2 regions of the Paenibacillus sp. D51F genome follow, and region 2 is predicted to be linked to the other one. Evidence: riboswitches for the same ligand, from Rfam matches in the RefSeq annotation. Region 2 holds a riboswitch; the other holds the start of a gene.
The links. A riboswitch is a leader RNA that binds a small molecule or an ion and turns the genes downstream of it on or off. The one in region 2 is predicted to bind FMN.
Positions count from the first base shown of each region.

Region 1: another riboswitch for FMN. It lies ahead of ACLBWT_RS16085 (DMT family transporter); the one in region 2 lies ahead of ribD (bifunctional diaminohydroxyphosphoribosylaminopyrimidine deaminase/5-amino-6-(5-phosphoribosylamino)uracil reductase RibD).

Region 1 is NZ_JBKFAO010000008.1:148,897-159,489, forward strand. Features, by position in the region: gene ACLBWT_RS16050 (FtsX-like permease family protein) at 1-2,223, opposite strand, end outside; gene ACLBWT_RS16055 (ABC transporter ATP-binding protein) at 2,223-2,903, opposite strand; gene ACLBWT_RS16060 (sensor histidine kinase) at 3,008-4,480, opposite strand; gene ACLBWT_RS16065 (response regulator transcription factor) at 4,477-5,193, opposite strand; gene ACLBWT_RS16070 (aminotransferase-like domain-containing protein) at 5,190-6,677, opposite strand; gene ACLBWT_RS16075 (MFS transporter) at 6,804-8,159, shown strand; gene ACLBWT_RS16080 (FixH family protein) at 8,412-8,798, opposite strand; FMN riboswitch at 8,930-9,083, shown strand; gene ACLBWT_RS16085 (DMT family transporter) at 9,205-10,185, shown strand; gene ACLBWT_RS16090 (MGMT family protein) at 10,182-10,593, opposite strand, start outside.
Region 2 is NZ_JBKFAO010000002.1:131,971-142,563, forward strand. Features, by position in the region: gene ACLBWT_RS04145 (serine hydrolase) at 1-219, opposite strand, end outside; gene ytfJ (GerW family sporulation protein) at 358-819, opposite strand; gene ACLBWT_RS04155 (DUF2953 domain-containing protein) at 792-1,478, opposite strand; gene scpB (SMC-Scp complex subunit ScpB) at 1,594-2,205, opposite strand; gene ACLBWT_RS04165 (segregation and condensation protein A) at 2,177-2,959, opposite strand; gene ribH (6,7-dimethyl-8-ribityllumazine synthase) at 3,046-3,516, opposite strand; gene ACLBWT_RS04175 (bifunctional 3,4-dihydroxy-2-butanone-4-phosphate synthase/GTP cyclohydrolase II) at 3,554-4,786, opposite strand; gene ACLBWT_RS04180 (riboflavin synthase) at 4,811-5,485, opposite strand; gene ribD (bifunctional diaminohydroxyphosphoribosylaminopyrimidine deaminase/5-amino-6-(5-phosphoribosylamino)uracil reductase RibD) at 5,470-6,600, opposite strand; FMN riboswitch at 6,878-7,082, opposite strand; gene ACLBWT_RS04190 (peptidylprolyl isomerase) at 7,300-7,731, opposite strand; gene lysA (diaminopimelate decarboxylase) at 8,672-10,003, opposite strand; gene ACLBWT_RS04200 (spore germination protein) at 10,156-10,593, opposite strand, start outside.

The sequences.
Region 1 (10,593 bases), on a different contig from region 2:
CCCTTGATGGGACTGGTTCGGCCAGATATGGTGGTAGGGCTTGAGCTTGGCCAGCAGCCCGGGACCGACATAGGTCGTCGCATATACATATTCGGTGCGGACGCTGGATTCCGTATTTTCAGCCGCAAAGCCGGCAATCTTCAGCTCGACGGTGAGGTCAGGCTTGTCCGAGGGTCCGACGAGATTTTTTTTGTAAAAGCCCATTCGGATGGGATCTCCCGCAGCATAAGATGTTTCCGGTCCGGAAAATGAAGAGGGCGGCTTATCGTCTGCCGTCTTCCTGTATTGAAGAGGCAGGACGACATAACCGTCGTCCGATTTCACTTTGTTCCAGGCTTCTGCATCGCTGCCGAATTCCGGCGAGCGTTCGGCGAGCTTCCAGCCGCCTCCGGCGAGCAGCTCCTGCGAGACCGGCACGAACGCCTGGCTGAATCGGGAACCCGTCCCCTCCAGCTGAACGCCGCCCATGACAGGCTCGACAGCAGCGTGCCCCGTGACCGTCCGGCTCAGCTCCTCGTCCGTCCTCAGCAGCTCGAGCACGCGATCCTTTTCCTTTTCCGACTGGTAGGGAACGTAGCCTCCGTATCCGAGCATCGTCTGGACCGTATGTTCCGTATTCATGTTTTTGAGAATGAGGCTGCTCAGCCCTGCGGTGAAGGTCACCGTCATCATCGCGATGCCGAACAGCAGCATGACGGTGAACGTCCTTCCCGGCCGGCGCCCGGCATACCGGACGGCGAGCAGCGGGGACAGGCCGAGGTGTCCCGCCAGACGGCGCCCGGCGCCAAGCAGCAGGCCGAATACCGCGTACACCGCTGATGCCGAGGCGCCGAGCCAGACGACCAGCAGCGTCAGCATGGTTGCTCCGGAAACCGCTGCCGGCTCCCACATGAACGCCTGATAGAGATGAGCCGCCAGAAAAGCGGCCGCCATGACCGGAAGCGCCGCGGCTCCGGCCGCCTTTTTCCACCCCCTGCTCTCCTTGCCGCCTTCTGTCGCCTCTCCCCTCAATGCGGACACGATCGTTCCGGTACCGGCTTTGCGGCTGGCGAGCAGGACAAGCAGGCATTGATACAAGAGCACGGCTGCCGCTGCGGCGATAGCCAAGCCAGGGGAAATGCGGGCCGAGATCGGGATGCCGGAGGAGCTGACCGCATGGCCATATCCGCCGCCGTAGAGCAGCTTCACCATTCCCCATCCGGCCGCCGCCCCCGACAGCAGCCCGATCAGGCCGGAGAGCAGCCCGAGCAGCAGCGCCTCCGCCGCAAACAATCCCCTCACCTGCCGCCGGTTCATTCCGATCGCCCGCAGCACGCCGTACAGCTCGCTTCTGGATTCGGCCATCATGTGGACGATCTGACGAAGCAGGAAGGCGCTGGAGAAGATCGCTGTCAGACTGATCGCCATAATAAGCATGACCAAATCTCCGCCGGCCCTGGATAACGCCTCGTATTTGACGAGCCGGGTTTCCGTCATGTCATTCATCTTGTTGCTGTAGTTCATTCCCAGCACGCTGTCGGCCGGATCCGACCTCCCGACCAGCACGAAGCTGTAGCTGCCTTCAGGGCTGCCGGCAAGCGCTGCCGCGTCGCCCTCGTTCACCAGGATCGTTCCGTTCAGGCTACCTCTGTCGCCTCTGTACCCGGTCACTCCGGTCGCCTCGACGACGTCCCGGACGATCAGAGGCTTGCGCACCCCGTCGGCATCCGCCGCCCACACCGCGTCACCGGCTTCAAGCCCGAGTCTGCCTGCGGTATCCCGATCCAGAATCGCTTGACCCGCAGGCAGCCCCGTCCTCCACAATGCGGCCTGTCCTTCATCAAAGAGCTTCGCCTGCTGCGGATCCAGCCCGAGCAGCTGGACCTGCTGCAGAGACTTGACTCCTGCATCCTGCCGGGCGGAAGCGAACAGCGTCATCGCGCCGGCAACGACCGGCAAGCTGCGATAGCGGACGCCGGGCATCGATTCCAGCTCGGACCGGAGTGCTCCGGCCTGCTCGCCGCTGAACGGCTTGCCCTGCTTCGGCATCAACACCCAGTCGATCGGGCCGAAATGGGCGCGCACCCATGCGTCACCGCTGCTCTTGACGGCAATGTAATGAAAGCAGGACATCGAGATGAGCATCGCCCCGATCGCCCCGGCCAGCAGGCTGAACAGCGTCTGCCGCTTCTGCCTTCTCAGATACAGGAGGCCTATCCGCCAGCTCAATCCCTTCGCCAGCATCAGCGCGACCCTCCGTCATGCACGATCCGCCCGTTGAACATGCGGATCTGCCTCTTCATGCGGGCTGCGAAGCCCGCATCATGGGTCACGAGCACGATCGTCGTGCCGTAGCGGGCATTCAGCATTTCCAGCAAGCCCAATATCTGCTCCGCCGTATCGGAATCGAGCGCGCCCGTAGGCTCGTCCGCGAACAGGATGTCCGGCCGCCCGGCTACCGCCCTGGCGATCGCCACGCGCTGGTTCTGGCCTCCGGACAGCTGCGCCGGAAACGCAGCCGACTTGTTCTCCAGCCCGACGAGCTTCAGCGTGTCCCTTGCTGCGGATTGCGCCTCTTTCCTCGACAGGCCTCTAGCCATGAGCGGCAGCATGACGTTCTCGGCCGCGCTCAGGACGGGAACCAGATGATAGGATTGAAATACGAAGCCCATCCGCAGAAGCCTCGCCTCCGCCAGCTCCTTCTCGCCGAGGTTGTGGAGGGCGCTCTCTCCCAGCCAGACTTCGCCGCTCCCGGGCGGCTCCAGGCCGGCCAGCACATGCAGCAGAGTCGTCTTGCCGCAGCCCGACGGTCCGGTGACCGCCACCGTCTCTCCTTTCTCCACTAGCAGGTTGATCTCCTTGAGCGCCCGGGCGGCCTCGCTGCCTGTCCCGAACGTTTTGCTCACTTGCTTCGCCTTCAGCATTCCGGCGCCAGCCCCTTTCTCCCGCGCAGCGGGTACGCCAGTAGACTAACAGGCTTATGTGCAGCAGCCGTCGACACAATGTGCAGACATTGTGCAGAAGGCGGCTATTCGCGATAGGCAGGAAGCTCGGCATAAAAAAGAGCTCCCGCTCCGAAGCGGCTGCTGACGCCGACGGTGCCTCCATGGGCTTCGGCAATGCCCTTGACGACGGCCAGCCCCAATCCGAGCCCGCGCGGCGCGGGACTTCCGTCCGCGTAAGTCCGCCTGCGGACATAGCGCTGGAACAGCTGATCCAGCTCTTCCTCCTCCATTCCCCAGCCGTCGTCCTCGACTTCGATCCGCACACCGCTGCCTGCCGCCGCGACTCGGACGGTCATCGTCGTGCGCGAATGCCGAAGAGCGTTGTCCGCCAAATTGAGCAGGAGCTGACGGATCCGCTTCTCGTCGCCGAATACCGTCGCCTCCCCGTCGAGCTCCGTCCGGACCCGGATTCCTTTCTCCCCGGCCTCCGCTTCCAGCAACTCCGCGATCGAGGCGGCGGTATCGGCCGGAGCGAACCAGCGCTTGTCCAGCGCCAGCCGTCCGCTCTCGGCGAGCGACAGATCCTGCAGATCCTGGACGAGACGCGCCATCCCTCTCGCCTGCTCCGACAGCAGGGCGAGCTGGGAGGCATCCAGCCCGCGCTCCTCGTACAAGGCGTTGTCCAGAGATGTCAGCAAGACGGCGAGCGGCGTCCGCAGCTCATGGGCGACTTCGCCCACCATCGATTTGCGCACCGTCTGCAGATGCTGGATATAATCGGCCGCTTCGGACAGATGCCCGGACAGCTCCGCTTCGGCCGGATTCTCGGCGATTGGCAACGCGTGATGCATGCGGAGTTTATGCCCTGCCGCAGCGGCAGGCGCGTGATTCATGCGGAGTTCATGCCCTGCCGCAGCGGCGGGCGCGTGATTCATGCGGACTTCATGCCCTGCCGCAGCGGCGGGCGCGTGATTCATGCGGATCTCATGCCCTGCCGCAGCAGCGGGCGCGCTGCCGCCCAGCCGAAGAAGCTTCGCCCGGGCAGCCCACAGCCTCAGCCGGCGCTGGCCGCGAGCGGCCTCCAGCCTCATCAGGCCCCAGACGCAGGCGAACGCGGCCATGCCTGCTGCGGCAGCCCATCCCGCCGCATGCCCGCCAGCAGAGGAGGCGACGGAGGCTTCGACCGTTCCCGCCATGCGTCCGTCAAGCATGAAAGGCTTCACCGACGTCAGACGGCTGCCGCGAGGACTTCCATCCTCTCCGGCGACAGCGATCGTCCCGCCAGCGGCCGTCCGGACCACCAGGCGAAAGTCGCCGCCGGCCGGATAAGCAGCCGCATCCCGCCGGAGAGCCTCTTCCATTCCGGCCGCCGAACCGTGCATGCCCGCATAGGCAGCCGCATACCCGCTCCAGTACAGTGCGAGCCGCTTCGCTTCGTCAGGCTCCTTGGACATTTGCGGCGTCGCCAGCAGCACCGCAGCAGCCGCCATCGCCGCAGCGGCCGAGCCGCAGGCTATCCGCAGCCAGGCAGCCCGGAATACGGAGCGCGCCTTCATTCCTGCCTCTCTTCCTGGAGGAAGCGATAACCGACGCCGTATACCGTCCCGATATAACGAGGTTCAGCCGAATCGTCGCCCAGCTTGCGCCGCAAATTCCGGATATGGCTGTCTATCGTCCGCTCATACCCTGCATACGCTTCGCCGAGAGCCTCCTCCAGCAGATGCGTCCTAGTGAATACCCTTCCCGGATGGGAGGCCAGCTTCAGCAGCAGCGCGAACTCGGTTCGGGTCAGTTCCACCGGAGCCCCTCCGATGCTGGCTTCGAACCGTTCCGGAGAGATGGAGAGGCCGCCGCGAACGAGCCCTTCCGTCCTTGCCGGCGGCGAGCCCTCGCCTTCCTTCAGCCTGCCGGCTCGGCGAAGCACCGCCTTGATCCGGGCATGCAGCTCCCTGAGGCTGAACGGCTTCTGGATATAATCGTCCGCTCCGATCTCAAGCGCCAGGATGCGGTCGAACTCGTCGCTTCGCGCCGTCACCATCAGGATCGGCAGCTGCCACAGCCTTTCATTGCGGCGGCATAAGTCGAGGCCCGTTCCTTCGCCCTTCAGCAGCCAATCCACAAGCAGCAGCTGCGGCTTCTCCTTCTCGATCAGGCAGATCGCCGCTTCGGCCGAATCAGCCGTAAACACCTCGCAGCCTTCTCTGCGCAAATACGCCGCCCCTTGCTCCGCCAGCTCCCGCTCGTCCTCAACCCATACGATCCGTGTCATCTAAAGATCCTCCCCTCCGCCCGATTTCTCCTATGGCCTTCCTTCCCGGACAGCCGCTCCAGCGCAGCGGCTGCCCGCCGGATTCCCTCGGCAATCATGTCCTCTTCGGCCGCCGCGACGCTGATGCGCATCCACCCGGGACGCTCCCCGTACAGCTCCCCGGGACTGACGGCGACGCCTTGCTCCAGGCATCCCTGCAGCACTTCCAGTCCGGAGCGCGCCAGGCCATGCTTCAGCCAGATATAAAAGCCGCCGTCCGGAATCGGCGCGTGGATGGCCGCATGCGGAGCAAGGCTGGCCGCCGCGGCTTCCGCTGCCGCCTTTCTTCTGCGTTCGAGCGCGGCGCGCACGGCTTCCAGCCTGGCATCGAACCGGCCGCTGACCAGCAGCGCTGCTCCCAGACGTTCTCCCGGATGGCTGGTCGTAAGGCCCGAGGCATGGCGTGCGGCCCTCAGCGCCGCCATCATAGCCCTTGGCGCTGCGATCCAGCCTGTCCGCATGCCGGGAGTGGCGATCTTGGAGAACGTGCCGCAGGATATGACCCGCTCCCTGCCGCCGGGCAGCGAGCGCAGCGAAGGAAGCGCCGTCCAGCCCGGCTTGCCGAGCAAGGAGTAGGGATCGTCCTCGATGATCGGCAGCCTGAGCTCGGTGCAGATCGCGAGGAGCTGCAGCCGTCTCGCCATCGACAGCGTCGAACCGGTTGGATTCTGGAACGTCGGATTCGTGACGACAAGCCGGATCCGGTGGCGGCGGTGCAGCTCCGGGAGCGATTCCGGCATGAGGCCGTCCTTGTCGACCGGCAGCCGGACCATCGAGATGCCGGCTTCCGCGAATACGCCCATCGCGTACAAATAAGACGGGCCTTCGACCGCTACGGCGTCCCCCGGCTCCAGCATCGCCCTAGCGACAAGGCCGAGCGAATGCTTGACGCCGAATGTCAGGAGCAGCTCATCCGGCTTCGCTGCCAGCGAAGGACCGATCGACGGATGGGAGGCGAGTGCTTCTCTCAAGCCGCGATCACCCAGCGGATCATCCCTGTAGCTGAACGGCAGGCTCCAATCAATCTCTCCCGACAGCCGCTCCAGCAGCTCCAGCGGCATCAGGCTGCGATGCAGCTCTCCTTGGGTGAGGTCGATCACGCCTTCTCCCGGCGCCTCGTTGACGGCCTCCTGCAGCCGGCCGGAAGGATTGTATCTCCGGCGCAGATAGCGGATCCAATCCGGCTGCCGCTCCCCCTGCTCCCACATCGAGTCGCTGACGCTCGTCCCGCTGCCCGGGCGCGACTGGACGAGGCCGAGCGCCCTCAGCTCTCCATATGCCGCCTGGACCGTGCTGCGATTGACCGCCAGCCTGAGGGCAAGATCCCGTTCGGCCGGAAGCTTCGAGCCCGGAGGCAGCAGCCCGCTGCGAATCTGCTCCTCATAGTGCCGGCATATCTGGATATAGACGGCGTCTGAGCCGGTTGGATCCGGTTTCCAGAACATGGGCGTCCCCCCTTTTGTTTCATTATAGCGCCTCCATGAATTGGATGGGCAAAATTTCCTCCAATTGGCTGATGCGCCAAGCCAGCCGAACCGCTATGATGGCAACAAAACAGAGGGGGATCCGCCATGTTGTTCAAGGAACCGAAATTCGCCTGGCTGCTTCTGGCCGTCTTATGGTGCTTTACCTTCGCAGGCTCGCTGGGCCGCATCGTCATCGCCTTTTTCCAGCCGGAAATTACCGCCGACCTCGGCGTCGGGCGGGACTTTCTCGGCTTTTCGTGGTCGACCGCCATCGTGCTGACCGCCGTATGCGCGCCGCTCGGCGGCCTTCTCGCCGACCGCAAAGGCTATGCAGCGGCGATGGGAATCTCCGCCGCGATGAACGCCCTCGGCGCCGCCTCGGTGCTGTTCATTCCCGGCACGCTCGGATATTGGCTCGGGAACGGATTGCTTGCCGGATTGAGCGGGCTCGGAGCCACCTCGGCCTATATGCTCGTGCAGGACTGGTTCCGCCATCACCGAGCCAAAGCGCTCGCTCTGCTCGGCAGCGCCGGGTCGCTTGGCCTGGCCGTGCTGACGCCGCTGCTGACGCAAGGCCACAAGTACGAGTGGAGACAGCTCTATGTTGTGCTGCTCGTCGTCCACCTGCTGTTCCTGCCTTTGGCGGCGCTAGTCTTCCGGCGCCGGGCGGCAAGCCGGCATGGCGATACGGAGAACGTTCCTCTCCGCGAGAAAAAAGGGCTCTCCGCAGCTCCTGAAACGGCCCTTCCACCGGAGGACGGCCAAAAGCCGCATTCCGCAGCTCCGTCCGGAAGTTCCGGCGCCTCTTCAGCGGACTCACCCCGGAGCTGGCGGGAGAAATCCGCCGCGCTGCTGGACATGGCCCGAAACCGCGTATTCCTCGCCGTCTCCTTCTCTCTCCTTGCCTGCGGCTTCAGCATGGGCACCGTGGAAATGAACCTGGCCGCCATCCATCAGCACTCGCATGTGCCGACAGCGACAATCGCCGCTTCCCTCAGCCTGCTCGGCGTGCTCGAAGTTTGCGGCGGGCTCCTGTTCTCCTATTTCCTGGACCGCTCCTCCCGCTCGTCAGCGCTGGCTTTGCTGTTTGGAGTCCGCGTCCTCGCCTTTTCCTTGCTGCTTCCCCATCTGCAGCTGTCGCCTGTATTTTTCTCGCTGCTCTTCGGCGCAAGCTATGTTGGCGCCGTATCGGGCGGCATTCTGCTCGCGGAGGAGAGCGCCGGCGGACCGGGCGGCCTGCGCACCGGATTTCTGCTGCTCGTCCATCAGCTCGGAGGAGCGGCTGCCGCGCTCGGAGGAGGCATCCTTTACCGGCTTCAGCATTCGTACCAGACCGTCATTGCCGTCAATCTGGTTTTGAGCGCGCTCGCTTTCCTCTTCTTCCTCCTGCTCTCCCGGCATCTTGCTGCAAGACGCCGCCCATCGAGCGGCAGCTCATCGGAGCTTGAGGCTTCAGGCTGATGCCGATGCCAAGCGGAGCTTGAGGCTTCAGGCTGATGCCGATGCCAAGCGGATCCGCAGCCCGCTTCGCATGCGATTCCATGGACAGCAGACTGCGCAAATGTGACGGGCGGCGTGTACAATCCGGGAACGCATACGCCACGGGCATGCCGATCCGCGATAGCCAGGGATGGACATGTCTGTCCAGCGCCTCAAGCGGGAATGCAAAAAGGGCCGTCCCCCGATGGGGACAGCCCTTGGCCGGCTTCCGGATCAAGCGACGTCGAACGTGCTGCGCTTGATGATATGGAGATCGTCTCCGGAATAGATATGGATGTAGATGACGTATTTGCCCGGCTTATCGAACGTATGCGTGACCTCATACTGTCCCTGGGCCTTCTTCTTGGATGTGATCAAAATAGGGAGCTCCTGCTCCGTTTCTTCCCGGATGTCGAAGTCGATCTTCAGGTTCTCTTCCGTGACCAGTCCCTCGATGGCCGCTGTCAGCTGCAGCGGCGTTCCGGCCACGGCTGCCGGGTCGCTCGTAATCGCGACCTTGACCGCCGATTCGTCCTGATATGGCGCGTTGCCGGAAGATCCGCAGCCCGCCGCGACCAGAAGCACGAGAACCGCGATCGCCGCAAATGTCCATTTCTTCATGACCTGTATTCCCCTTTCCCTGTTGCGCTTGTCTCCTTATTATACCTGGGGAGATGCTCTGCTGCTCCTTGCAACCATGAACTTTTCTTGTCGAGTGCTGTCACCTTGTGATATAATTCACGCAACTGAATATGAACCTTCGGGGCAGGGTGCGATTCCCTACCGGCGGTGACGGCGCGAACGCGCGCCGAAGCCCGCGACTCCCGGAACTGCATATGCGGATCCGGGACTGACTTGGTGCGAGTCCAAGGCCGACGGTGACAGTCCGGATGAGAGAAGGTTTAATGCGCTTCGTGCCACGATCATGGCGAGGCGTATTATTTCGTGCCCCCGCCATTTGTCACTGGCGGGGGTTATGAGCTTCTACGAGGTTCAATTCAAAAACCCGCCACTGGAGGTTGTTGAATTGAAAGACACAGCTACGCTTGACCGTCCGCTCAGCGCGGACAAAAGCCTGTTCACCCGCAGCCGCGGCATCTGGTACGTCGTTCTCGGCGCGACACTCTGGGGAGTCGATCCCCTCTTCCGCATCCTGCTTCTGAAAACCTTCACGTCTCCGCAGATCGTTTTCCTGGAGCATCTTCTGCTCGCTCTCTATGCCGTACCGGTCCTTATCCATTACCGTCATCAGCTCACCGGCAAGCTCACCCTCGGCGTCGTCGGAGCCCTGTTCTTCGTTTCCTGGGGCGGCTCCGCCATCGCCACGGTGCTGTTCACGTCCGCGTTCACGATGGGCAACTTCAATGCCGTCCTGCTGCTGCAGAAGCTGCAGCCGCTGCTGGCCATCATTCTTGCCCGCTTCATGCTCAAGGAATCCTTCCCAGCCCGCTTTTCCTGGTATCTGCTCGTCGCACTCGCCGGAACGTACTTGCTTACATTCGGCTTCCATGCTCCGCAGCTCGGCCTGCATGATCTCGGCTCCCAGGCAGCCCTGTATTCGATCGCGGCCGCTTTCCTGTGGGGCGGATCGACCGTCATGGGCAAATACCTGCTGAAGAAGAAGCTCGGCTTCCCTATCGTCACTTCGCTCCGCTTCCTGCTCGCCATACCGCTGCTCGGCATTCTGCTGCTGGCCGCCGGAGATGCCTGGAAGCCGCTCGGCAGCTCGGGCACGGCTGCGATTCTCATCGTCAACCTGCTCTTCCAGGCTTTCATTCCCGGGCTGCTGAGCATGCTGCTTTATTATAAAGGGCTCTCCTCGACCAAGGCTTCCATCGCCACGCTGGCCGAGCTTGCCTTCCCTGCCGTCGGCGTCCTCATCAACTGGATCGTATTCGGATCCGTGCTCAAGGTTCATGAGCTGATCGGCTTCCTGCTCATCTGGGGCGTGCTCGTCATGCTCAGCCGCAGCACGGCCAGAGCTGCAGCGGAGCAGCCCGCCGCCTAATATCCGTCTTCGCCGCCGGACTGCTCACCATCCGGATCATGCCGATGCCGCTCAAGATCGATTGCCTCTTTATCCGCATCATGCCGATGCCGCTCGAGATCGATCGACTCTACATCCGCATCATGCCGATGCCGCTCGAGATCGATCGCTCCGCGCAAGCCTTCTTCGATGCCTTCCGCGGCCAGCAATGCCCTTTGAAGCTCGCCGGCATCTCCCGGCAGCGACACGGAGCCTGCCGCGTTGACGACGCGATGCCAGGGCAGCCCGTACTTCTCCCCCATGGAATGGAGGATGCGGACGACCTGGCGGGCGGCGCGCGGGCTTCCGGCCGCTGCCGCGACCGAGCCGTAGGTCATGACCTTGCCTTCCGGGATGGCGCCGACGACCCGGATCACTTTTTCCGTAAAA
Region 2 (10,593 bases):
GATCTTGGTCAGGCTGGCGATAAGCATCGGCTCGTCGCCCGACTCGCTGTACAGAATCCTGCCGGACTGCACGTCGATCAATGCGCTGGCCTTGGCGCTGGTGGACAACGGAGCGGGCTCGGCCGCAGCTGTTCCCGTCCGGACCGTAAGGACAAGAGCGCAGGACAGCAGCGCCGCGCCCCACGTTTTGAATGCCGATTTTGCCGTCAATTCGTACATCCTCCTTGAAGGATCAGCCAAGGGCCGACTCCCTGTTGATAGATTATGTGCCTTGTCCCGCAATTATGAACAAGCTCTCTTCCAAGAAAAAAAACTGCCCGTCTCGCGGGCAGCGGAAAGGCCTATTGGCCCGGAAAATCAAATGAGATGATCGGTGTCGATAAGAGTGCTTTCCACACGTTCTGTCCCGTTGTTGCTGCGGAACATGCCGGTAATCTTCTCGAACGCCTGCGGCACCGAATCGATGACTCTCTCGACGAGATGCGTCTGGTTGTCTAGCGGCACGACGCGGACGCCATGACTGCCGACAACTAGAAATGCGATCGGCGTGATGGATACCCCGCCGCCGCTGCCGCCGCCGAATGGCAGCGATATGTTCGCCGAGCTTCCCTCCGTTTGGGACTGCGCGCTATTGTCCGATCCGTCATAACGGATGTCGCTTCCTCCCGCGACAAAACCGAAGCCGACTTTGCTGATCGGCATGATGACGCTGCCGTCCGGCGTCTGCACGGGATCGCCGACGATCGTGTTGACGTCCACCATTTCCTTGATGTTCTCCATGGCGGTCTGCATTAGGCCTTGAATAGGATGTTCTGCCATAATCTGACGCCTCCTCCCGTTCTCTTCATCCGGACAAGCAGCTGCAGTCCGGCAAGGATAGCATAACCAAAGCGGATTTGGGCTATGCACAAGAAACTCGTTGTAAACCCTGCGCCGCGGTATTCGGGCTGGACCGTGACGGAAGGCTTTGTTTTGAGCCGGGTCAGCTGCGAGAGCACGCCAAGAATGGTCGATTTGACGGACCATACCATTCCCGTGGCCATTGCGGTCCATACCGCGTCCCCGGTTCCGATGGCGGAGTTCCATTCCCATTTCCGCACTTCCACTCTCGAAAGCGTATGGCGCGCAAGGCCGGTCAGATCGTCGGTCTGCCTCAACATTCGTTTGGCCCGCTCGATCCACTTGTTCACGCTCTCCATCGTAACCTTGCCGTCTCTGCGTGTCTCCGTGTCCAGGACGCCCTTATCCAGATTGGTCTGGTTGCGGACATCGACACCGCCGCCGGTCAGGCGGATGAACGGAACGGACCACTTGTAATGCAGAAGCCCGAACAAGGTCCGGAATTCAACGACGATATTGTCATCCTTGCCTGTCCGCTCGAACTCCGCCCGGATCCGCAGCGGAGCCAGCCAAGCGGAGGCGACGGCGATTGCGAGCAGAATAAGAGGCGTAAGCCAGCCATAAGGGTAGCCAAGCATGTCTGCACCACCTTTGAGGGCAGCCTTGGCTGTTCTTCTGCGGCCGCGCCTATGGCTAGCATGCCCAGAAATGAAAAAAAAGACCGGCTTATGCCGATCTTTTTTGCATTCCGCGTCAGTCGTTTCCTTCCCTGTCCGCATCGTCTATCGTCAGCTGCCGCTGCTCCAGCCTGTCGAACAGCAGCTGGGTCTGCTCGTCCAGATCGTTGTCCGGACTGACCGAGGAAGGCTCGGGCAGAGAGGCCAAGGATGACAGCTCGAAGTGGTCGAGGAAGGACCGGGTCGTCCCGTACAGGATCGGCCTGCCGATCTGCTCGGCTCTGCCCTTCTCTTCGATCAGATCCTTGGCGGCCAGAGTCTGGATCGCCTTCTCGCTCTTGACCCCGCGGATCTCCTCGATCTCCACCCTCGTAATCGGCTGGCGGTAGGCTACGATCGCCAGCGTTTCAAGCGCCGCCTGGGACAAGCTCGACCGCGTCGGACTGTAAGCCATCCGCTCGAAGTAGGCCGCATGGCCGGGATGGGTCGTGAATCGGAATGCCCCTGCCACTTCGGCGATGCGGATCCCCCTCCCGTCCTTCTCCATATCTGCTTGGAGAGAGTGGGCGATGTCCGCCGCGGCCTTGGCGTCGATCTCCATGATATCCGCCAGCTGGCGGGCGTTCAGTCCTTCATCTCCTGCCATGAACAGGAGTCCCTCAATAATCGATTTCAGTTGCTGATACATCACTTTCAGACGTTTCCCCTCTCCAATGGATGACAATATCGTCGAACAGGCTGTTCTGGAACACGCGGACCTGCTTCATCTTCATCAGCTCCAGAATGGCCAGAAACGTCACGACGATCTCATGACGCTCCAAGCCGCCGCCGATCAGCCGGGAGAAGCGGACCGTCTCATGCTCGCGCAGCAGCTCAGAGATGTCACGGATGCGGTCCTTCACGCTGATCTCGTCCCTGTGCACCGTAGCGACGGCGCTGCGGCGGACGGCCTTGCGCAGAGCTTTGCGGAAGGCGGCCATGAGGTCGGTCAAGTCAAGCCCTTCCAGAGGATGGGTGTCGTCTTCCTTCAAATAAGGAGTCAGGTCCTCCGGCTCCTTGCTGTACACGAGGCTTCTGGCCATCTCGCGGTCGCGAAGCTGCTCGGCAAGCTGCTTGAACCTGCGGTATTCCACCAGCTTGAGCACGAGCTCATCCCGCGGGTCAAGGCCTTCGTCCTCATCCCAGTACTCTTCGTATTCCTCCATGACCGGAGGCCTCGGCAGCAGCTGGCCGCTCTTCATCGCGAGCAGAGTGGCAGCCATGACGAGAAACTCGCTCGTCACATCCAGCTCCATCTCCTGCATCGCATGAAGATACTCCATATACTGATCCGTGATGCGGCTTACCGGTATGTCGTAGATTTCGATTTCTTCTTTGTCGAGCAAGTGAAGCAGCAGATCCAGCGGCCCTTCAAATGACTCCAGTTTGTAGTGCACGGACATGCCGCTTCACCCTCCGTCTAGTCGTCCCGCTCGTTCGTATGCGTATCGGACGGCGGAACGTTGCGCCGGCAAGGTCTGTTCCTTGCTCAGCCCTGGATGGATCGGGTCAGATTCGCCATCTCGATGGCTGCCGTCGCCGCTTCCCATCCTTTGTTGCCTGCCTTTGTTCCGGCCCGCTCCACGGCCTGTTCGATGGAATCGGTCGTCAGAACGCCGAAGATGGTCGGAATCCCGGTCTTCAGGTTGATGGCCGCCACCCCTTTGGCTACCTCGCTGCATACGTAGTCGAAGTGGGGCGTCGATCCCCGAATGACAGCACCGAGCGTAATGACCGCATCGTACTTGCCGCTTTCGGCCATTTTCTGCGCGATCAAGGGAATCTCGAACGCTCCCGGAACCCAGGCCACTTCCACTTCTTCTTCTCCAGCGCCATGGCGCTTGAACGCATCCAGCGCCCCGCTCAGCAGCTTGCCTGTGATGAATTCGTTGAACCTGCCGACGACAACCCCGTATTTAAGACCTTGCGAGACCAGATGTCCTTCATAATATTTCGTCATGGAACTGAACACACCTTTCTATTCTATGATAATCGGCTTATATTTCAAACTCCAACAGATGGCCTAGCTTCGATTTTTTTGTATTCAGATAGTTCGTATTGCTTTCGTTGCGCTCCATCTGGATCGGAACCCGCTCCACAACGCTCAGTCCGTAGCCTTCCAGACCGCGGATTTTGCGGGGATTGTTCGTCATCAGGCGCATCTCGGCGATGCCGAGGTCGCGCAGGATCTGGGCTCCAATGCCATAATCCCGCAAGTCCGCCCCGAAGCCGAGCTTCAGGTTCGCCTCTACCGTATCGAATCCCTGCTCTTGCAGCTTGTAGGCTTTGAGTTTGTTGATGAGCCCGATCCCTCTGCCTTCCTGCCTCATGTAGAGCAGGACGCCGCTCCCGGCTTCCTCGATCTGACGGAGAGCCGCCGCCAGCTGCGGACCGCAATCGCAGCGGCGCGAATGGAAGACGTCGCCCGTCAAGCATTCCGAATGGACGCGGACAAGCGTCGGCTTGGACGGATCGATCTCTCCCTTCACGAAGGCCACATGCTCCTTCCCGTCTGTCTCATTGGTGTAGGCCACAGCCCGGAAAACCCCGAAGTCGGTCGGCATGTTCACCTCTACCACCCGTTCGACAAGCTTGTCGCGGCGATGGCGGTACTGGATCAGCGCTTGGATGGTAATGAGCTTCAAGCCATGCTTCTCCTTGAACGCGGTCAGATCGGGCAGCCTGGCCATCGTTCCGTCTTCCTTGATGATTTCGCAGATAGCCGCTCCGGGCTTGGAGCCGCACAGCCGGGCCAGATCGATCGCGGCTTCCGTATGTCCAGCCCGGCGCAGCACCCCGCCGTCCTTGGCGATCAGCGGGAAGATATGGCCCGGACGGCGGAAGTCGCCCGCCTTGGCCGTCCCGTCGACCAGCGCCTTGATCGTCTCCGCACGCTCATGGGCGGATATGCCGGTCGTCGTGGAGATATGGTCGACGGATACCGTGAACGCCGTTCCGTGATAGTCCGTATTTTGCGACACCATCGGAGGCAGCTCCAGTTCCTCGGCTCTCTCCGCCGTAATCGGCACGCAGACGAGTCCGCGGGCTTCCGTAATCATGAAATTGACGACGGCCGGAGACAGCTTGTCGGCCAGCGCGATCAGATCTCCTTCGTTCTCGCGGTCATCGTCGTCGACGACGATGACGGGCTTGCCTGCAAGCAGCTCCTGGATCGCTTCCTCGACGGTATCGAACGGTGTCGGTCCTTCTTGATGGTCAAAGTGTTCCACTTCTGTCCTCTCCCTTCAGGCTTCTCAAATAAATCCATTATCGGCAAGGAAGGCGGCGCTTAGACCGCCAGAGGGCTGGGAAGCGGAAGGCGAGGATACGGATCGGCTGCCGTAATGAAGCAGGTGATCCACGTATTTCCCGACAATGTCGCATTCCAGATTGACGGTGTCTCCGGCTTTTTTATGCTGAAGCACCGTCTGGGCCAACGTGTGGGGGATGATCGATATGTCGAGTCCGCCGCCTTCCGTACCGGTTACCGTGAGGCTGATTCCGTCGACTGTAATGGATCCCTGGGGAATGACATATCGCATAAGCGCGTCATCATGAGGCTTGATCCGGAACACGACCGCGTTGGCGTCGACCCTGCGCTGCATGATCATTCCGGTGCCGTCCACATGCCCTTGAACGATATGCCCTCCGAACCTCCCCCCTGCCGCCATCGCCCGTTCCAGATTGACGGGGCTTCCGGCCGGGAGGTCCTTCAGATTCGTATGACGGTAGGTTTCCGGCATGACGTCGACATTGAAGCTTCGTTTGTCCCAGGAAGTAACCGTCAGGCACACTCCATTGACGGAAATGCTGTCCCCGAGGCCGACCCCTTCCAAAACCTTGGAAGCTCCAATAGTCAGCAAGAGAGCCTCGCCCCTCTGGGACACCCGCTGCAGGGTGCCTATTTCTTCGATCAAGCCGGTGAACATGGCTCAGCCTCCTTATCTCCGTAAAGCGGAACTCCGGACAAGCACCAGTCGTCTCCGAACCGCTCCATCTCCGTATCCACGAGGGTTATCGCCTCTTCCATCCGCAGAAACCCGCCGAAATCAAAGCTTCCCGGCGAAGCGGCTCCCCCGCCGATGATTTTCGGAGCGAAAAACAGCCTGATCCTGTCGACGAGCCTGTTATCCAGCATGCCCCCGTTCAGCCTGCCCCCTCCTTCGAGGAGGATCGAGCCGATTTCTCTCTCGCCGAGCTGCTTCATTCCCTGCTTCAAGTCGACCGTTCGGCCATGGCCGCAAAGGATCACCTCGGCGCCGGCGGCTTCCAGAGCTGCCCGCTTCGCCGGGTCGGCAGCGCCGGACGCCAGCACGATGACCGGGGCTGCGCCATCCATAAGCTTGGCCTTCGGCGGGAGCCGCAGCGTTGAATCGACAACGATCCGGACCGGCTGGAGCGCCGGCACGGAAAGCCTTGCGCTGAGCGAAGGGTCGTCGGCCAGCACGGTCCCGATCCCGACCATGATGCCTTGATGGCGATGTCTCAGCGCATGGACCGCCTCGCGTGATTCCGGTCCGGTAATCCAACGGCTGTCGCCGCTTTTCGCTGCGATCTTGCCGTCCAGCGTCGAGGCCGTCTTGAGCGTGACGAACGGAAGCCCGGTCGTTATGAATTTGTTGAACGCTTCATTCAGACGTCTGGATTCCGCTTCGCGGACTCCGGTGACGACCTCGATGCCGGCCTCGCGAAGCTTGCCGGCTCCGCTTCCCGCGACAGCGGGATTCGGGTCGATCGCCGCAATCACGACCTTGGCCGCGCGGGCGGCAATGATCCGGTCGCAGCACGGCGGCGTCCGGCCGAAGTGGCTGCATGGCTCTAGCGTCACATAGACGGTCGAGCCTTCCGCTTCTTCGCCGGCCATATTGAGCGCATGCACCTCGGCATGGCCTTCTCCCCGTTTCAGATGCGCTCCGATGCCGACGATGCGGCCGTTGTTGACGACGACGCAGCCGACGACCGGATTGACCGAGGTCTGCCCCGACGTCTTGGCAGCCATCTCCAGGGCCAGATCCATATAAAATCCGTCGTCCATCCGTTCCATAACGCAAAAACACCCCCGACGCTAAACCTTCGGGGGTGTGGATGACAATCGAGTCCGCTTAGGATGATCACGCCGGCAAGGAAAGTACAGTTCCTTGCCAGGGTAGGGGAAAGCAGACGGACACCCGTCGCTATTCCCGCATGCATGCTTCGTACCAGCAGGTGTCTATGGCAAAACATTTCGCGAATATGCCAAACATCCTCCATCCGGAGGGATGGCCTTCGCTGATGGATGCCAAAATAGACGCCTTGGAACAAGGCATGGCGAGCATCAAAAGCGGCTCCTTCTCCCATCCAGACTGTACTGTCGGTCCTGGAATCTCACCAGGTCCACCGCTTGCCTTGCGCCGCAGGCTCTCGAGAGCTTGCGGGAAATGGCAATCGGGTCACGGACTTGCCGCGCTGCCGAGGCGGAGCATTTGCTCTGGCGCTCGCAGGCGGATCACCGCCGGTTGGGACTTTCACCCGACCCCGAAGGAAACCGCTGTATTTGGTTCAAACCTGTCGAACGATCATGCCGGCAAGAAACTGTATCCAGAATGATAACTGTTCTTCCTGCATCTTACCTTGCCTCCATCCAAATTGCAAGTCGGCGGCTTGGAATTGGAGCCGTTCCGGCTTCGCGGCTGCGGACAAGGGAGAAAAGAAATAAGCCGGCAGAGGGCTGTCCCTCCGCCGGACTATTCGGGCAAAGCCTTCCTTAAGCCTCGGAAACTTCTACTTTGGCCATTTTCGCGCCGTTGTTGAACGCATCGACATACTCCATGCCCTTGGCAACTTTGCCGAAGACCGTATGCTGTCCGTCCAGATGCGGCTGCGGCTGATAGCAGATGTAGAACTGGCTGCCGCCCGTATTGCGTCCCGCATGCGCCATCGCGAGGGAGCCGCGCTCATGCTTGTTCGGGTTGATCTCGCAGTTGATCGTATAGCCAGGGCCGCCGGTGCCGGTGCCGTTCGGGCAGCCGCCTTGAGCGACGAATCCCGGAATGACGCGGTGGAAGCTCAGTCCGTTGTAGAAGCCCTCGTTCGCGAGCTTTTCAAAATTGGCGACCGTGTTCGGGGCGTCCTTTTCGAACAGGTCCAGAACCACTTCTCCGCCGTTTTCCAGCGTGATTTTTGCTTGTTTTGCCATGATAGTCACTCCTTGTCCTCTAACGGTATGTACGGATTCTATCATACACTAAGGCAGCATTCCAAGCAAAACGGCAGCTGTCCAAACAGAGGACAGCCCCGTTTGCGCAGGAGTAGAGAGAAACCGCGGTTCTCGTGCGGGTTCTATTCTCGAAAAGCAAAACGGCAGCTGTCCAAACAGAGGACAGCTCCGTTTGCACAGGAGTAGAGAGAAACCGCGGTTCTCGCGCGGGTTCTATTCTCGAAAAGCAAAACGGCAGCTGCCCAAACAGAGGACAGCTCCGTTTGCACAGGAGTAGAGAGAAACCGCGGTTCTCGCGCGGGTTCTATTCTCGAAAAGCAAAACGGCCGCTGTCCAAACAGAGGACAGCCCCGTTTGCGCAGGAGCAGAGAGAAACCGCGGTTCTCGCGCGGGTTCTATTCTCGAAAAGCAAAACGGCAGCTGTCCAAACAGAGGACAGCTCCGTTTGCACAGGAGCAGAGAGATACCTTTGTTGTCCGTCCATCAATACGTTGGATAAGTTCGTCAAACACGGTGTTCATTCCAAATTTTTGAAATTAGACGAATAATTCGTCTAATTCCCATCTCTTTACCCTAAACTCGAGGAAATAAGGCGGAAAACCCGTCTTATTCGCTCCTTTTTACCTTAAACTCAAGGAATAAGGCGGAAAACCCGTCTTATTCGCTCCTATTTACTTTAAACTTAAGAAATAAGGCGGAAAACCCGTCTTATTCGCTCCTATTTACCTTAATCTCAAGGAATAAGGCGGAAAACCCTTCTTATTCGCTCCTATTTACCCTAATTTCAAGGAATTAGGCGAAAAATCCGTCTAATTCACTCACTGCCGAAGAGCCTCGGAGAAATAGGCAAACGGAATTAAAAAAAGAGAAGCCCGACGTTGATTAACGCGGGTTTCTCCGAAGGGCTTTGCTTTTACGACTAAGATTGGACGCCAGCCTTGCGCAGGCGCTCCGGCAGAAGGTCGTTTCTGGATATATCTTCCAGAGATTCGCGCTGCACGGCGAGGTCGGACTGGCCATCCTTGACGAGGACGACGGCCGGCCGGCGGATGCGGTTGTAGTTGCTCGCCATCGCGTAGTTGTAGGCGCCGGTGCAGAATACAGCCAGCAGATCGCCGCTTTCCGCCTTCGGCAGCTCGAGGTCCCAGATGAGCATATCGCCGCTCTCGCAGCATTTGCCCGCTACGGAAACCGTCTCGCTCGCTGGCTCGGAAGCGCGGTTCGCAAGCACGGCGTCGTACTTGGATTCATACAGCGCAGGGCGCGGATTGTCGGTCATGCCGCCGTCGACGGCGACGTACTTGCGCACGCCGGGAATTTCCTTGAACGTGCCGACGGTATACAGCGTCGTACCGGCATCTCCCACAATGCTGCGGCCCGGCTCGATCCAGATCTCGGGCAGCGGATAGTCGGCTGCGGAGAAGTTGGAGCGGATCGCATCGGTGATCGCGGCGATATAGGTTCCGGCCGGAAGCGGGGCATCCTCTTCCGTGTAGCGGATGCCGAAGCCGCCGCCGAGGTTGATGACGCGGAAGATATGGCCCAGCTTGTCTCGGACTTCGACAGAGAATTCAGCCGCTTTGGCAGCGGCCATGCGGAATCCTTCCACTTCGAAGATTTGGGAGCCGATATGGGAGTGGATGCCCAGAAGCACGAGATTATCGAGCTTGGACGCTTCCTCTACGGCACGATAAGCGGCACCGGCCGCAAGATCGAAGCCGAACTTCGAATCCTGCTGTCCCGTGGAAATATAGTCATGGGTATGCGCTTCTACACCCGGTGTGATCCGCAGCAGAATGTTGACTTTGCGGTTTTTGGACCCGGCGATCGCGTTCAGCAGCTCAAGCTCCGTGAAGTTGTCCACCACGAAGCAGCCGATGCCGGCGTCGATGGCCATCTCGATCTCGAAAGGCGTCTTGTTGTTGCCGTGGAAGTGGATGCGTTCTGCCGGGAAACCGGCTTGCAGAGCTGTGTGCAGCTCTCCGTCGGATACGACGTCGAGAGACATCCCTTCCTGCTCGGCGATCGCGCACATCGCCACGGTGCTGAACGCCTTGCTTGCGTAAGCAACCTGGAACTTGAATCCGGAAGCCTTGAATGCGTCGACATATTCCCTTGCACGCTGACGCACAAGAGCCTCATCGACAATATAAAGCGGAGTGCCGTACTGTTCCGCCAGATCCTTCGTATCGCAGCCGCCGATTTCCAGGCGGCCCTGTTCATTGACTTGGGCTGTTCCGTGCAAATACATGAAAAGAGCACCTTCTTTCCGCCCTCCGCCGGAGGGAATCGTTTATCATTGTGATCCAAGTATAAACGACCCCTGTTTGGAGGAGAAATGGATTTTGTGTCCTTTCATTTGCATTTGTTGCATCTTCGACCGGGACGCCGAAGTCTGCCGCTTCAGCTTCCCTCGGCATCGGGCATCTTGTCCCGCTGCTGCGGACGAAGCAGGTTCGGACGCTTTTTGTTTTTCATGACCGGCAACCTCAAAATGATGTTGATCATCCCTTGCGGATCGAACGGGATGAAAGGCCACATGTAGGGCCGGTTGAACGAACGCTGCATGACGAGCAGAACGAACACCGCGGTCCATCCCAGCACAAGCCCGGGAATATGGAAGGCCGCCACCAGACAGATCAGCAGCAGCCGCACGATCTTGTTGGCAAGGCTGAGCTCGTAGCTCGGAGTGGCGTACATGCCGATGGCGGCGACGGCCACGTACAGAATGACTTCGTTGATGAAAAGGCCGCTCTTGACGGCGATATCCCCGACCAGTATCGCGGACACGAGCGAGATCGCCATCGCCAGCGGCGTAGGCGTATGGAGTGCGGCCATCCG